3 regions of the Rothia sp. HMSC064F07 genome follow, and region 2 is predicted to be linked to each of the others. Evidence: predicted binding sites of a transcription regulator. Region 2 holds the regulator's gene; each other region holds the start of a gene.
What was found. Region 2 encodes LexA, which represses DNA repair genes until DNA is damaged. Its sites were predicted from a motif close to TCGAACANNTGTTCGA; they were not measured.
Positions count from the first base shown of each region.

Region 1: the regulator LexA is predicted to act here: its motif matches at 4,039-4,054, upstream of HMPREF2712_RS06925 (shikimate dehydrogenase).
Region 3: the regulator LexA is predicted to act here: its motif matches at 2,755-2,770, upstream of ruvA (Holliday junction branch migration protein RuvA).

Region 1 covers NZ_KV831926.1:1,123,413-1,129,030, reverse strand. The annotation lists gene aroB (3-dehydroquinate synthase) at 1-86, opposite strand, end outside; gene HMPREF2712_RS06935 (shikimate kinase) at 112-1,674, opposite strand; gene aroC (chorismate synthase) at 1,674-2,891, opposite strand; gene HMPREF2712_RS06925 (shikimate dehydrogenase) at 3,011-3,946, opposite strand; gene mltG (endolytic transglycosylase MltG) at 4,171-5,364, opposite strand; gene ruvX (Holliday junction resolvase RuvX) at 5,361-5,618, opposite strand, start outside.
Region 2 covers NZ_KV831921.1:269,232-274,849, forward strand. The annotation lists gene hflX (GTPase HflX) at 1-70, shown strand, start outside; gene HMPREF2712_RS01760 (ATP-dependent DNA helicase) at 77-2,149, shown strand; gene lexA (transcriptional repressor LexA) at 2,316-2,990, opposite strand; gene HMPREF2712_RS08890 (LysM peptidoglycan-binding domain-containing protein) at 3,817-4,470, shown strand; gene HMPREF2712_RS01775 (type 1 glutamine amidotransferase family protein) at 4,590-5,357, shown strand; gene HMPREF2712_RS01780 (HisA/HisF-related TIM barrel protein) at 5,357-5,618, shown strand, end outside.
Region 3 covers NZ_KV831926.1:1,085,973-1,091,590, reverse strand. The annotation lists gene secD (protein translocase subunit SecD) at 1-10, opposite strand, end outside; gene yajC (preprotein translocase subunit YajC) at 110-469, opposite strand; gene ruvB (Holliday junction branch migration DNA helicase RuvB) at 835-1,821, opposite strand; gene ruvA (Holliday junction branch migration protein RuvA) at 1,993-2,613, opposite strand; gene ruvC (crossover junction endodeoxyribonuclease RuvC) at 2,831-3,487, opposite strand; gene HMPREF2712_RS06790 (YebC/PmpR family DNA-binding transcriptional regulator) at 3,785-4,543, opposite strand; gene HMPREF2712_RS06785 (type 1 glutamine amidotransferase) at 4,676-5,443, opposite strand; gene HMPREF2712_RS06780 (Mur ligase family protein) at 5,443-5,618, opposite strand, start outside.

The DNA of each region.
Region 1 (5,618 bases), on a different contig from region 2:
TCACGCGGGGAGCTGCCGGTCACCGGGATGCGGGTGATATCTTCCGCGCCGGAGGCACCGAAAGTGGGGGTGGGCTGAGTGCTCATCATGTGTCCTTTCACAGGTGAGGGGTTATGCTTGGGGGCGCTGCGCGCGGGAGGCGCGGGTTGCGGTCACGTACGCCTGGATTTCGGCGGTCATCTCGGTGATGGGGCGGCCGCCTCGTGCGTCCAGGGTGAAGTGCGCCAGCTCTTCGTATCGGCTGCGGCGGCGCTCAAAAATTTCGGTCCACCGCTCGACCGGGTTCGGCTGCAGCAGCGGGCGGGTCTTATTGCCGGTAATGCGCGGGGTGACGGTGTCAGCATCAACGAGGATGTACACCACGCATTCGTCTTTGAGCAGCTCCGCGACCGAGTCGGTCATGGGCGCGCCGCCTCCCAGGGAGAACACCGTGTTGCGGTACACGGGCGAGGTGAGGACCTCTTCGATGGTTTTGCGTTCGAGCTCGCGGAAATACGCCTCACCAAAAATCTCGAAGATTTCGGAGACTTCGCCGTAGCGTTCCACGATGAGCTGGTCGGCGTCGAGGAACTCGTAGCCATAGAAACGCGCAAGGTGCGTACCAATGTAGGTTTTACCTGCCGCCATGGGGCCAATGAGCACGATGGGTCGGGAGCGTTCCGCGAAGTTCTCGTGCATTTCACGCACCTGCTGCGGGTGGATGCGAGCGCCGGCGGACTCGTCTTCTGCGAGCGCTTCTGCGGGGGCGGCAAGCTCTGTGGGGACGGTGAGCTCTGCGGGTGCCACAGATCCAGCCGGGGTTGCGGGCAGCTCGGAAGCGTCGAGGGGCTTCTCCCCCGCCTGGTTCTCTTCTTCCGCGGGGGGCGCAGCGGATACTGCGGGCGCAGCAACCTGAACCTTACCGAACAGCGCCGGAGTCGGACGAACCGGCTTGGCGGGTTCAGCCGCGGGCACAGCTACAGGATGTGCAGGTGCGGCTACGGGAGCAGAAGCGGTAGCGCTCTCCCCCGCCGCCTCTGCAGGCTGAGCCTGTTTCGGAGGTGCCGGCTTGGGCGCGGCAGGCTTTGGCGTAGCGACTACTGACGGCGCGGCCGGTTTCGGAGCAGTCGGCTTGGGTGCTTCCGCCTTCGCGGGTTCCTTGCGGGGTTCCTCTTCAGCGGTGCCCATGCCCTGCAGGGCGCTGAGCAGCTTCAGGCGCAGGTCCTCATCCAGGCCGAGCGCCGGGTCGGCGTCCTCAGATACCGAGGAGGCGTACAGGCGCACACCCTGCGTGCTCGCCGCAGCGGCGGCGGGCAGGGGGCGGGCGCCAGAACGCATCAGGTCAGCGGGGGTGGGTACGCGAGAAGCCGGGCGCGCAGAAGAAACTGACGCAGAAGAAACCGAGGCGGCAGCCTCACGCGCAACAGTCTCACGAACCCCAGCGCCCGCAACCTCAACAGCCCCAGCGCCCGCAGCCTCAACACTCTGCTCAGCCGCAGCAGGTACACCGGGTTCCGCACCGGATTCTGCGCCGGTTTCCGGGCGCGGCGAAGCGCCCCCTCGCGCACGCTGCGTTGCCGCAGCAATACGCGCAAGGGGGCTCGAAGCGACCGGGCGAACACCCTGCTCCACAGAAACCTCCCCGGAACCGCGACCCTTCGCGCCGCGGCCCTCAGACTCCGCCGGAAGGGGCACTACGCGTCCCAACCAGCCACGTTAGACTCCCACGCCAGAGACGCCGGAATAGCGTCCAGGTAGGAATCCATGTTGCGGCGAGTCTCACCAATCGAGTCGCCGCCAAACTTCTCCAGTGCAGCCTCAGCGAGCACCAGGGCGACCATAGCCTCCGCCACCACGCCAGCGGCGGGAACAGCACACACGTCCGAACGCTGGTGGTGGGCGCGAGCCTCTTCACCGGTGGAAGTGTCAATGGTCTTCAAGGCCTTCGGCACGGTCGCAATGGGCTTCATTGCCGCGCGCACACGCAGCAGGTCGCCAATGCTCATGCCGCCCTCAATACCACCTGCACGGTTGGTATCGCGGGTAACGCCGTGCTCACCAATGGAAATCTCGTCGTGAGCGGCAGTGCCCGGGCGGTCAGCGGTCGCGAAACCGTCGCCAACCTCAACACCCTTAATAGCCTGAATACCCATCAGGGCTGCGGCAAGGCGCGCGTCCAGGCGGCGGTCCCAGTGCACGTACGAACCCAGTCCGGGAGGCATACCGTACGCGAGCACCTCAACCACGCCGCCGAGAGTCTCGCCGTCCTTGTGCGCCTCATCCACGCGCTGAACCATCGCGTCGGAGGTTGCCTTGTCGAAGCAACGCAGCGGGTCAGCATCCAGCTGGTCAACATTGCGGGGCGAAGGCACCGGGGCACCCTCGGGAGCGTGCACGCCACCCACAGCAACAGTGTGCGAGACCAGCTCAACACCCAGAGCCCTCAAAATCTGGGCGGCAACCACGCCAAGAGCCACGCGGGTCGCAGTCTCACGTGCGGAGGCGCGCTCCAGCACCGGGCGAGCCTCAGAGAAGTTGTACTTCTGCATACCCGCAAAATCGGCGTGACCGGGGCGCGGACGGGTCAGCGCAGCATTACGCGCACGACCCTCAATCAGCTTCGGATCCACCGGGTCGGAGCTCATCACGTCAGTCCACTTGGGCCACTCGGTGTTCGCAATCTCAATCGCGACCGGGCCGCCCTGAGTCAGGCCGTGACGCACACCGCCCAGGATGCGCACGCGGTCCTCCTCGAACTTCATGCGGGCACCGCGGCCGTAGCCGAGGCGGCGACGAGCCAGGGCGTCACGCACCATGTCGCTGGTGAGTTCCACACCGGCGGGTACGCCCTCAATAATGCCGACGAGCGCCTCGCCGTGGGATTCTCCGGCAGTGAGCCAACGCAGGGCCATAGGTTAACCTCTTTTCATCGCACCCGCACCGCAGCGCAGGAGGAAGGAATAATAATTCTTCACGTGTATAAATAGTGTATAAAATGCCTGTTTACTGAGCGAGTGAAAGCACGCTTTTTTCACGAAACGGAAGCACGAGGCGCAAGATCAACCGCCGCGCACATCGCATTCACCAAGCCCAGCAGCTCACCCTCAGACAGGGTGCAGTCGGTGAACAGCAGCACCTGCTCCACCGCCTGATACAGCAGCATCTCCAGACCAGAAACCACCGTGCCGCCGTTAGCCTCCCAAGCGCTCGCCAGCACCGAAGGCCACGGGTTATACGCAACATCGAGCAGTACCCGCCGGTGCGTTGCGGAGGCGCCCTTCAGCCCGCTCAGCTGGCTCGCCCACTCGTCCGCCGCATGGGCAGGAAGAGTAGAAATCACCGGGTGATGGCCGCGCTCCGCAAGGTTCTGCGGCAAATCAGCCAGAGAAACCTGTTCCAGCTGAACGCCCAGGCGGTCCGCCGCCTCCTGCACGCTACCGAGCTTATGCAGGGAACGGGCGTACACGCTCACACGGGAATACCCCAGCTGATGCAGAGCGGTCAGGGCGGAAATAGCGGTCGCTCCCCCACCCACAATCGCGGCAGAATCCTTGAGCGGCTGCGGCTCCAAACCGGCGTGGCGCAGCGCGTTCACAATGCCGATCACATCCGTGTTATCACCCAGCACCTTCTCACCGCGCGGATACACCGTGTTCACCGCACCGGTCACGCGGGCAGTCTCACTCAGCTCATCGCAATACTTGATGACGGCGGTCTTCAACGGCATCGTCACCGACAGACCCGCAATATACGGGGCGTCCTCCGTACCGTCCGGGTGGCGCACACCGTGCATAATCGCCGGCAAATCATCGGGCAGAGTATCGCGGCGATTATAACCCAAATTCTGCTCACCCAAAAAGTCATACGCGGCACGATGCAGTGCAGGCGACAGCGAATGCGCAATCGGGTGCCCCAGCACGTAGGCGCGGCGAAGATACGGGGCCTCACGGTACGGTTCAGTCTTCATCGATAGATACTCTTTCGCTCTCAACGCTTGGGGCTTGCGGACACGCACGCCACGAACCCGCGGTCATAGGCGCACTCTACCCATTTTAAGGGACAAACCAATATTCGGGTACAGCAAAGGCGGGCACCTCCCCCACTCTCGTGGAGGCGGTACCCGCCTCAGCAAGGAACCTTCAGTCCAAAGCTACCAAATCGTAGCTACCAGCTAAACCAATGAGCTACAACTTAGCTACAGCGGTTCGGGTGCTTAGAACACCACTGGTTGTACTCTTCAACGTAACGCTGGTGCTCAGCGTACGTGCGGGAGTACTTAGTCTCACCGGAGTCCAGGTCCACAGTCACCCAGTAGTAGTACGGGTTCTTCTCAGGAGCCGCAGCAGCCTTAATCGAAGCCAGCTGCGGGGAACCAATCGGACCCTTCGGAAGACCCTTATTCGCATAAGTGTTGTACTTATTGCTCTTATCGGCCTTCTGCTCTTCAGTCAGGTGGTACGAACGGACACCCAGACCGTAGGTCACGGTCGCATCCGACTGAATCAGGCCGGAGGTCTCACCATCGGGGTTGTTCAGGCGGTTCTCAATGATGCCTGCAACCGCCACGTAGTCCTTCGGCTGAGCCTCAAGCTCCACGATGGAGGCGATGGTCAGAACCTCAAAGATCTTCTGGTCGCCGCTCACGCCGGCTTCCTTCAGGTCAGCCTTGGTCTTATCAACCATGGTCTGGATGACCTTCTTGATGTCGGTGCCCTTCGGGAAGCGGTACTCACCCGGGTGCAGCCAACCCTCAATCGAGGGGAAGTTGCTCGGCACACCGTACTGGGTGTAGTTGCTGACCGCGTCCTCAACCTGCTTACGGGTGAACGCACCATCGGAGCCAGAAACAATCAGATCGATGGTCTCGCTCACGCGCTTACCCTGCGGAATCGCCAGGTACAGTACGTTGCTGTTCGCATCAATAATGGTCGTAATCGCGCTCGAGCTGCTCATGTGCTGCTGCAGTTCATAGGTGCCAGGCTGCAAGTACTTACCCTTGCTCTCCTTGGTGTACACCTCAATGAACTTATCAGCATCAGCAATAACGCCCGCCGCCTCAAGCTCCTGCGCCACCTGCGCGGTGGACTGGCCGGAACGAATCGTGAAGGTCACGGTCGTACCATTGCCGCCACCCGAGTAGTCACGAGTCTTGAACGGGTCGTAGCGAGTAATCAGGGCACCCGAAATGATGACCAGAGCCACGACAAACAGGGAAATTGCGCTCAGCATGATGGCGCGGCGGCGGCGCTTACGCGCACGCAACGTAGCCACCGACACGATTTCCTGTTCCATCGTGATGCCGGTGATGCCCTTACGTTCATCCTCGGCTGTCGGCCTAAAGAGGTCGAGCCCGCTCTCTTCGGGCTGTTTATTCTGTTCGGTCACTGAAGGTTCTCCGTTTCGTTGACGGCACCGACCGTGGTCCCTTCTGACTCGGACGGTCGGTTTTCTTCGTGGGCCGGATCGCTCACCTTGTACCCGGCTACGGACTGCCCCGCCTTGAGGGCATCCAGGCTGTACTGCAAAATGTTCACAGCCGCCACCTGGTCAACCATAGTCTTGAAATCTCGGCTGGAAACCCCAGCCTCGTGCAGTGCACGGTGAGCGCTCACGGTGGTGAGTCGCTCATCCACCAGCCA
Region 2 (5,618 bases):
GGAGGCACACGCCCTGGCTGAAGCGACCGCTTCTGTTTCCGAACAGCCCTCTAACTCTGAGGCTCTCTAGGAGCGGATGAGCGTGACCGAGAGCATCAACGCGCCCAAAAACGCCCCGGAAACTTTGCCCGGATCGGCAACCGACGGCACCCGATTTACCGGGCAGGAGCTTGAGACCCTGCCCGGTGCGAAGGACGCCCTGACCCTGCTGGATGAGGCGGTTGCCGCCACTGGCGGTCAGAATCGTGCCGGTCAGCGCACCATGGCGGCGCATGTGGCGCAGGCTCTTGAACTGCAGCGTCACCTGCTGGTCCAGGCGGGTACCGGTACCGGTAAGTCCCTGGGCTACCTGGTTCCTGCCCTGGCGCGGGTGGGGGAGTCGGACCAGCCGATTGTGGTTGCGACGGCGACCCTTGCCCTGCAGGCGCAGATCGTGAACCGCGATATTCCGCGTCTTCTACAAGCGCTGGAGCCGCGCCCTGAATCGCAGGCGCAGGTGGCTCTGCTCAAGGGCCGCAATAACTACCTCTGCCTGCACAAGCTGGAGGGCGGCTACCCGGAAGACGAGCCGGATGCTCTCTTTGACATGCCTTCTTCGACCTCCCGCGTGGGTGAGGAAGTGGTGCGCCTGCGCGAGTGGGCCGACCGCACGGAGACCGGCGACCGTGACGAGCTGAAGCCCGGCGTCTCTGACCGCGCATGGGCTCAGGTATCGGTGAGCGCCGCCGAGTGTCTGGGCCGCCGCTGCCCGCTGGTGGAAGAGTGCTTTAGCGAGATGGCGCGTAGCCGTGCCGCTGAAGCTGATATCGTCATCACGAACCACGCCCTGCTGGCGATTAACGCTTTCGAGGGCATGAAGGTTCTGCCCGAACATGAGACGGTCATTATTGATGAGGCTCATGAGCTGGTGGACCGCGTGACCGGTGCCGTGTCTGGTTCTTTGACGGTTGCGATGGTTCGCCGTGCGGCGCGTAGCGTAAAGAAGCATTCGAAGGCTGATTCCGGCGCACTGGAAATGGCTGCCGGCACCTTGGAGACCGCGTTCGAGGGTCTTGCCGAAGGCCTGCTGAAGGGCCTGGACGGTCGCCTTTTGACCGCTATTTCTGCGGTCAATGATGCTGCCCGCACCGCCCTGTCCGATACGAAGCCGGACGGTCAGGATGTTGACGCCGGCCTGCAGATGGCGCGCTCGCGTGTCTCTGAGGTGCACGATATGAGTAGCCGCATTCTGGAGGCTTCGGGCGAGCAGGACGTGCTGTGGATTTCTCGTCAGGGCGGTTGGGAGAATGGCCGCTATGTGGCTGCTTCCGATACCGACCCGGCGACCCTAAACATCGCCCCCTTGAGTGTTGGCCTACAGCTACGTGATGGCCTGTTCGCTGACCGCACCGTGATTTTGACGAGTGCGACCCTGACGGTGGGTGACTCTTTCGACGTTGCCGCCGGTGCCCTGGGACTGCAGGGCGAGGGCGCGCCGCGCTGGACGAGCATCGACGTAGGTTCGCCTTTCGACTACCGCAAACAGGGCATCATGTACGTTGCCGGGGATTTGAAGCCTCCGGGATTCGGTGTGCACGAGGGCCAGCTGGATCGTCTGCGTGAGCTGTGCGAGGCGTCGGAGGGCGGTGCCCTGGGCCTGTTCTCCTCGAAGCGTGCCGCTGAGCGTGCCGCCGAGTACATGCGTGAGCACAGCGACCTGAACATTCTTCTGCAGGGTGAGTCTTCGCTCAAGGCTCTGGTGGAGGAGTTCAGCGAGGACGTTGACTCATGCCTGTTCGGAACGATGAGCCTGTGGCAGGGCGTGGACGTTCCCGGTGACTCTTGCCGCCTGGTGGTGATGGACCGCATCCCGTTCCCCCGCCCGGATGACCCGATTGCGCAGGCTCGTACGGAGGCGGTGAACCGTCATCGCGGTAACGGCTTTATGGCGGTTTCTGCTCACCACGCGGCGATTCGTATGGCGCAGGGCGCGGGTCGCCTGATCCGTTCGGTGTCTGACCGCGGCGTGGTGGCTGTGCTGGATTCTCGCGTGGCGACTAAACGCTACGGCGGTTTCTTGATGAAGGCGATGCCGCCGATGTGGTCGACGCAGAATAAGGCTGCGGTGACCGGCGCGTTGGCTCGTCTTTCGGCGAGTATTGAGCGTTAGCTCGGGCAAGATTCATCCCTGGCTACGCCGCCTCTTTCGCTTTGGAGATATCCGCTTCGGAAATATAGAAATCACCCCGGTGATACGTGAACATTCACGTATCACCGGGGTGATTTCTATATGGAGCTAAAAGCCTCGCGGCTATGTCTTTTAGAGGCTGTGCTGTCTAGAGACTGCGCAGCACGGAGACGACCTTACCCATGACGGTTGCGCGGTCGCCCATAATCGGCTCGTAGTTGGAGTTGCGCGGCATGAGCCAGGTATGGCCGTCGACCTGACGGAACACCTTCACGGTTGCCTCGTCGTCAAGTAGCGCAGCAACAATATCGCCGTTGTCTGCGGTGTGCTGCTCGCGGACAACCACCCAGTCGCCGTCGCAGATTGCGGCGTCAATCATGGAATCACCCTTGACCTTGAGCATGAACAGCTTGCCGCTACCGACCAGCTGGCGGGGCAGAGCGAGCACATCCTCCACGGACTGCTCGGCAGTGATGGGACCGCCCGCTGCAATTCGTCCAACCAGGGGAACGGGTACGAGGTCTTCATCGCCGACTTCGAAGTTCGGCAGCTCGGGCAGGGACGAGGAGGAGTTACCGTGCATGCCGACGCCGTTCTCATCCAGCACCTCAATGGCGCGGGGGAGCTTGGGGTCGCGGCGAATGTAGCCCATGGTCTCGAGGCGACCGAGCTGGTGAGTGACCGAGGACAGGGACGCAAGGCCCACCATGTCACCAATCTGGCGCATGGACGGCGGGTAACCCTTTTGTTCAATCTCGGTGCGGATCGCGTCAAGAATCTTCTGCTGGCGCGCGGTCAGCGCCGGACGGGGTGCTGTTGCCATTTCTTTTCCTTCGGTCTGTGCCCCGATTTCTGTATTCCGGTCTCTGCAGTCTGTTTGAGACACAGTCCGGTCGGGGCACGGATGGGTGCTTCACACGTTTTCTGATGGTGTCCTAAAAATTTTTTGGTTCTGCCGAAATGGGTCTTATCTCGTCAGGGGGTGGAGGAATTCTATCCGTGCCGGAGCGATACGCGGGTAACGAGTATGCGCCTCCGCCCTATAAAACTCAGCCAGCAGCACCTGCATTCGATACAGAACCAAGCTGTAACGGGTACAGAAACCTGCTGTGAGTAGGACTCATCAGGAGCGTGTGGAACGTCTCTTGACACCAGTGTAGAACACTGCACCGAAAAACTCAAACAAATATTCTAGATTTTTTCTTCGAAACTCGAAGAAATTTTTAGTACATCTCTGCTAGACTTTAGAACAAGAGTTCGTATATACTCTTGAATCTCTCCTGAAATTCAGGATTTGCGGGTGGATGTTCGAAAAATATTCGAAGATTCGACCCGGGGTCTTCCGGGAGAGGAAAGTGAATGAGTGTTCGAATGTATTCGAATCCTCTGCCTCTCTTCGCATGATCTACCTCGGATGCTCTAGGGAGCATCTGGCGAAGAGAGAGCGCAGGGGATGGGGCTCCGGGGTAACCCAGCACAGCCCGGTGCATCCGACGCTCTGACCTAACTAGAGAATAGCTACCCAATAGTTATCGCCTAACAATCACCACTCCATAGTTATCACTCAACTAGGACCTCCGAGCGGGTATCGCTCGGCATTGCTAGACCCGCGGGGTAACCCCGGGGCGAGCTGAGAGAAAGGAACCACAATGACTACTGCAGCACCTATTGCTTCTCGTGGCACTTCTGCACACCTTCCGGCAGGTTTGGTGGTACTTCACCCCGCCCGCACTGCGTCCGCCAGCACCGTGTCCGCCCGCACCGTGCAGGGGCGTTCTCGTGTGCCTGCGTCTTCGCAGTCTGTTCGCTCTTCTCGTGCGGCTCATGCACCCCGTCCTGCGCAGGTTGCTCAGCCCGCCCACGCTCCCGCCGTTTCTGCCTCTGCTGCTTCTACCCCCGCCGTTTCTGCTCAGACATCTTCTGTGGCTCAGGCGCCTGGAGCGAAGAGTGTTCTTCTGGCTAAGGGAGGCGAGCTTCTGCGCTCGGTTCCCGGTTCTATTCGTCGTCTTGGCACTGTACGCGGTTTCCTGAAGGGCCTGCCTCTGCTGACCTTGGCGGCACTGATTGTGCTCGGCGCTATTAGCTTCTTTGGTCCGGCGGCTTCTGCCTCCGTGGAGAACGCTTCGGTGAGTCGAACCGTCGTTGTGGTCAAGCACGGTGAGACCCTGTGGGATATTGCTCAGGCGGTGGATCCGCAAGGTGACACCCGTGATACTGTGGTTCGTATTATGGAGTTGAACTCGTTGACCAGCACCTCTGTTGATGCCGGTCAGCGTCTGGAAATTCCTCAGACTCAGCGCTAAGCATGGACCCGCGTGTGGTTGGCTTCTGCATGAGGTTGATGTCTTGACTCCGAATCCTCTATCTCTCAAGCTAGAGCGCTTGAGCCGAATTCTTGAGCCTATGAAATAGGAGCGCACCGATGCCTGTTCCCGTTGAATCCACACCCGTCGAAACTGAATCTGTACAGAGTGCTCAGACCGCTCGTCCTGTGGTTGCTGTTTTAGGGGATCCCGGAACTCGTGGCGCCCTGGTGAAGCTTCTTCAGGATGCGGGGGCGGAGGTCATCGTGACCGCTGTGCCAGAGCAGCTGCGTGAGGCTGACGGCATGGTGGTTACTGGCGGTGCGAGCTCTCTTGAGGCGTATGAAGATCTGAAAGCTAAGGACGCTGAGCGCGTGATTGGTCGCCGTGTTGCTGGCGGTCGTCCGGTGTTGGCTGCCGGTGCGGCACTGAGCTGCCTCTTCGATTCGGTTACGGTGGAGCATCCGCAGATGGGGCAGGTTCAGGTGCAGTGTATGGGGGAGTGGCCCGGTGAGAGCGTGGAGCTTTCTACCCGCGACTTGGTGCCCGGTGTTTCTACCCTGCGTTCTTCCTCCGATAGTGCGCTGCTCAAGGATCTTGAGGGCGAGGCTCACTTCAAATCTGAGCACGGCGTTTTTGAGTGGGCTTTTGATCAGAGCATTGAATATATTGCCCCTCCGGCAGTGACTTGGACTGTCACCGAGCCCGCCTATATCGCGGCGGTTGAGAACGGTCCGCTGACGGCGGTGCAGTTCTGCCCGGTGGGCTCTGGCGAGCTGGGGGCGGATTTTATGCGCCGCTGGGTTGCGTCCCTGGCGGTGACCGGTCGCCTGTCTTCTGAGTCTCTGTCTTCTGGCGACTCCGCTACTGCTGCGGGAGGTAACTAATGTCTGCACCCGTTCTTGAACTTCTGCCCGCTGTTGATATTTCTGAAGGTTACGCGGTGCGCCCGGTGGGTGGCACCCTGTCCGGTGGTGAGCAGCGCCTCGACCCTGTTGAGGCGGCTCTGACCTGGGTGAAGTCTGGTGCTCGCTGGATTCACCTGGTTGACCTTGATTTGGCATTTGGTCGCGGCACGAATACTGAGGTTCTGGCTGAGGTGATTGCCGCCGTCCGTGCCGAGAATGCCCGCGGCTCCGCTCCGGTTC
Region 3 (5,618 bases), on a different contig from region 2:
GCTTAGCCATAATGTTCCTTCTTCGTGTGAATAGTATTGAGTGTTCTACAGATTCCGTAACGCGAAAACCCGACGCCGCTCACTGGGCGCCGGGCTCATACGCTCTGAATTACTTAGCAGTATCAGAAGAGGTATCGGAAGCGGGAGCTTCGGATGCGGTAGCCTCGTACGCGTCCTCGGTCAGGGGCGCTGCGGGGGCTTCCTCCTCGACGACGGCCATAATCGCGTTCAGTGCCAGGGTGATAACAACACCGTCCGCAATCTGAAGCTGCAGCTTGTTGTTCTCAAGGTCAGTGCTGACAACGGTGCCGTAGATGCCGGAACCAGTCATCACCTGGGTGCCGGGGACGAGAGACTGCTGCATTGCGCGCAGTTCCTCCATCTGCTTACGCTGACGCTTCTGGGCGGAGAACATCATCCATGCCAGCAGCGTCATCATGGCAATCATAATCAGGAGGTTAAAATCCATGGTCTCACTTTCACATCCGCACCCGTGCCGCTCACCGCGAGGGTTGAGCGTACCAGAAGGTGTGGAATCGTAGATACAGTACGTATCCATCCTACGCGAGAGCATGAGCTTTAGCGCCCCGAACCAGCGTTTTTGTGAGGTTAACCTGAGTTTTGGACTCTCTCGGCGTAATTTTATGTCGCTGGTAAAGACCAGCAGAGCCCGGCAGAGCCCAATGGAACCCGACAGCGCCTGCAGAACCGGTAGAAAAGTTGCCGCGCCTGCAGAAGAGCTACCGGGGGCACAGAGAAGCCCGCAGGAGGCGGATACCTCCCACGGGCTACTACAGTGTTATCAGCTGATGCGGGCCTAAAGCTGATACGGATCTAGAGCTGAATCTCCGGTGCTTCCAAGCCGAGGTGCTCCCACGCCGCGGGCAGAGCCACACGACCGCGCGGAGTGCGACCAATCAGGCCCTCACGCACCAGGTACGGCTCGGCAACCGTCTCCACGGTCTCCGTCTCTTCACCCACCGCAATGGCGAGGGTGGACAGACCCACCGGGCCGCCGCCGAACTTGTGAATGAGCGCCTCCAGCACGGCGCGGTCCAGGCGGTCCAGGCCGCGCGAATCCACCTCGTACATATCCAGCGCGGTTGCGGCATCGGTCGCGTTAATGCGGTCCACGCCGTTCACCAGCGCCCAGTCACGCACACGACGCAGCAGACGGTTCGCAATACGCGGCGTGCCGCGGGAACGACCGGCAATCTCCGTGAAACCCTCGGAGGTAATCTGCATATCCATCAGACCAGCACTGCGGCGCAGCACCAGCTCCAGCTCCTCCACCGAGTAGAACTCCAGGTGACCGGTAAAGCCGAAGCGGTCACGCAGAGGGCCGGGCAGCAGACCCGCACGGGTCGTCGCACCCACGAGGGTGAACTGTGGCAGCTCCAGCGGAATGGAGGTCGCACCCGCACCCTTACCGACCACAATGTCCACACGGAAATCTTCCATCGCCATGTAGAGCATTTCCTCAGCCGGGCGGCTCATACGGTGAATCTCATCCAGGAACAACACCTCACCGGGGGTCAGCGAAGACAGAATCGCCGCCAAATCACCCGAATGCTGAATCGCCGGGCCGGAGGTAATGCGCAGCGGCGCCTCCATCTCTGCCGCAATAATCATTGCGAGAGTGGTCTTACCCAGACCGGGAGGGCCCGACAGCAGCACATGGTCGGCGCTACGGCCACGCATCTTCGAAGCCTCCAGCACCAGGGACAGCTGCTGACGCACACGGCGCTGACCCACAAAGTCATCCAGGGACTTAGGGCGCAGTGCCGCCTCAATCATCTTCTCTTCAGGCTCTTCTTCCATCGCCACCAGGCGCTGGGCGGGAGCTGAAGACGCCTGAGTGCCGGGCACCTGACCGGGAAAATACCCGCCGGAAACCAGGGACGCCGCGGGCTGCGGCTCATAGGGATTCTGGCTCATAGAATTCTTCTTTCACAAAAGTTTGAGTGGGATACATCGAACAGGGCGCACCGCTTAGTGGCGGCCCACCGTGTTCTGAGTACCCAAGGAGGCGAGCACACCACGCAGAGCCACACCCACCGGCTCAGTCTCTGCGGCAGGGTTGTGCTGCACGTAAGCGTCAATAGCGGCGGAAGCGTCCTTCTCGCTCCAGCCCAGAGAGGTGAGAGCGTCAAGCACCTGCGGCTTCCAGACAATGCCCTGGCTCAGCGGCAGCTCATCGGTCTGACCATCGCTGAGAATCAGCTTGCCGGCAAGCTCCAGCACAATACGGCGGGCACCCTTCGGACCGATACCGGGAACCTTCGTGAATGCCTTATCGTCACCGGTCGCCACAGCGCGCTCCACCTCAGCGGCAGTGTGAACACTCAACACCGCCAGCGCAATACGCGGACCAATACCGGAAACCGAAAGCATCATATCGAACACTTCACGCTCGGCAGGCTCCGAAAAACCGTACAGAGTCATCGACTCTTCACGCACAATCATGGTGGTCAGCACGGTAGCTTCCTCACCGGTGCGTAGCTTGGAGAGAGTACGCGCGGTAGCGTACACAAGCATGCCGAAACCGTTCACGTTAATCACCGCATGATCAAGGCCCACCTGAGCCACACGACCGGTCAGGGATGCAATCATTTCTCTCCACCTTTCAACACCGCGCCCACAGATTGAGGCTCGCGGCAGTGTGAGGGCCCCGGGAACTCCGGCACCCACAGAACGCACTCCCCCAGTTCAACGGGGAGACACTACAAGTATATTAGAATATTTCTTCTGAAATCAAGCATATATTCGAACTTCTTAGCGAATACATGCGAGCCAACAGGAGACGGCACACAAGCCCACGAATGCGCCTCTAGCGGCGAGCACGCGCCTCCGCCTCCATCCAGGCACGCTGCGCCGGAGTCAACGACCCGCCACGGCGAGCCTGCGCCGGGCGTGAACCCTGGTGAGTCTGCGTCTGGGCCGCCATGTTGATACCCGAACCAATACCGCCGCCACGCCAGCCGTGACAGATCGCAATCGCCAGGGCATCGGCAGCATCGGCGGGCTTCGGCATGGAATCCAGCCCCAAAATGCGGGTCACCATACGACCCACGGACGCCTTATCGGCGCGGCCGCTACCGGTCACCGCCGCCTTCACCTCCGAGGGGGTATGGAAGAACACCGGCACGCCGCGCATTGCCGCAGCAGAAATCACCGCGCCTGAAGCGTGTGCCGTACCAATCACCGTGTTCACCTGCTCCTGAGCGAAGATACGCTCAATCGCCAGGGCATCCGGCTTGTAGGTGTCGAGCCAGTGGGAGGCGGCGTTGAAAATCCAGAGAATACGCTGGTCCAGGGACTCCGCCGGGATCGTGCCGGCAACACCCACGTTCACGAAGTGCGCCTTACGGTCGGCGGTCATATCGAGCATGGAGAAGCCGCAGCGGGTCAGACCCGGGTCAACACCCATGATGCGGGTTGCACCCGGCACACGCTCCACGGCGGCGGCGGTACGGTTCTCGCGCATGCTATCGCGTGCGGCAGGTTGAGCGGCGGCCATCATCTCCCCTTTCGACAAACTCCCTATAGAATCTCTAGATTCTAGCCCTTCAGAATCCTAGCACCCGGTACCGGGGCGTGCCACGAACACGGTCACCGCGTAAACAATCACCACGTGAACAGTCACGCGCGCACCACCAAAAGTACCCAGCGCCTCCCAAAAATAGCCCCAGACGCTAAGAAGCCACTCCCCCAACCAGCCACCCTACGGCGGCTCGGTTAAAGGAGCGGCTTCTTCAAGCATCAGATATCAGAATCCGAGTGATTACTCAGCTTCCAGCTCTGCCATGACCTCAGCAGAAACATTAGCGTTCGAGTAGACGTTCTGAACGTCGTCGAGCTCTTCAATAGCGTCTGCCAGCTTCATGAACTTCTTAGCACCCTCAGCGTCCAGGTCAACCTGCATGGTCGGGCGGAAGACCGGGTCGTCGTTGTTGTACTCCAGGCCAGCCTCGTCCAGTGCCTTACGGATCTCGGGCAGATCGGTCGGTGCGGAAACAACGGTGAACACGTCGCCCTCGTCCAGAACCTCTTCGGCACCTGCATCCAGAACAGCCATCAGAACGTCGTCCTCGGTCAGACCGTCAGTCTTGGTGACCTCAGCAACGCCCTTACGCTCGAACAGGAACGCAACCGAACCCTGGTCAGCCATGGTGCCGCCGTTACGGGTCACAGCCAGGCGAACCTCAGACGCTGCACGGTTACGGTTATCGGTCAGACACTCAATGTACAGAGCGGTACCCTGCGGGCCGCGTGCTTCGTACATGATTTCGGTGTAGTCAATGGTCTCACCGGTCAGGCCAGCGCCACGCTTGATTGCGCGGTCAATGTTGTCGTTAGGAACGGAGTTCTTCTTCGCCTTCGACACAGCCAGGTCAAGAGCGGGGTTACCAGCAATATCAGCGCCGCCCATACGTGCCGCAACTTCAATTGCCTTAATGAACTTCGCGAAAGCCTTCGCGCGCTTAGCGTCGATAGCAGCCTTCTTGTGCTTAGTAGTCGCCCATTTAGAGTGACCGGACATTCGTATCTCCCTTAGTCAAAACCTCCGTGCGGGCACGGCGAAACGTCCCACGCACCGTACTGTACTCACATAACTATACCGTAGCGGAGGCGCACACCACCTCAGAAAGTGCACGCCACCACCAGGAATAGGCTAGCGGGGGCGAGACGCAGCCGAAGCGCGTGCCTTCTCCACCAGCGAGTCGTTAATCGTGTTCGGCGTGAACTTGCCAAACTTACGCTTAGCCGCCTGTTCAATCAGGTAGTCCGAAATCTTCGGGTTCTTCGGCAGCAGCGAACCGTGCAGGTAGGTGCCAATCACATTGTGCACGCGCGCACCCTCATACGCATCGGTCACGTTGTTGCCCTCACCCTTGGTGACGGTCGCCAGCGGGGTGCAGCCGGGGCCCAGGTAGGTCAGGCCCGAGTGGTTCTCAAAACCAATCACGGTGCCGAACTCCTCAGACTCCTCAACAATGTTGCCAATCAGGCGGTCATCGCCGCCGACCGTATGCGCATCAAAAATGCCGATACCCTTCAGCACCTCACCCTCACGGGTGCGGAATTCCTTGCCGAACAGCTGGTACAGGCCACAAATGACGAGCATCGGTACGCCAGCCTCAGCCAGCGAGCGCAGCGTGTCACCGTTAGCGTGCAGGTCATCCTGAATCACGGACTGACCGGAGTCCTGGCCGCCGCCACCCAGAATGATGTCAACATCTTCTGGGAAAGGCTGACCGGGGTTGTGGTCCAGAATCTGCACGTCAAAGCCGTGCGCCTGCGCGCGACGAGCCAACGCCAGAGTGTTACCCCAGTCGCCGTAAATGTTCATGTCGAGCGGATACAGCTGCAGAATACGCAGAGTCTTACCGTTATTGGGGCCGGAGGCGGGGGTGCCCTCAAAAGTGTGAGTTGCCGTCATTAGGAGACCCTCTCAACGTCAGTGATCTTTGCGAGCTCTTCACGCAGAGCCAGCATTGCGGTGTAGGTGCAGAAAATACGCATGGGCGCGTTACCGCTGGAGGCAATGAAGCCCTTGAGCGCATCGGCGAGGTTCTCGTTGACCTCGTCAACCTTCACGCCGTCATGCTCCAGGC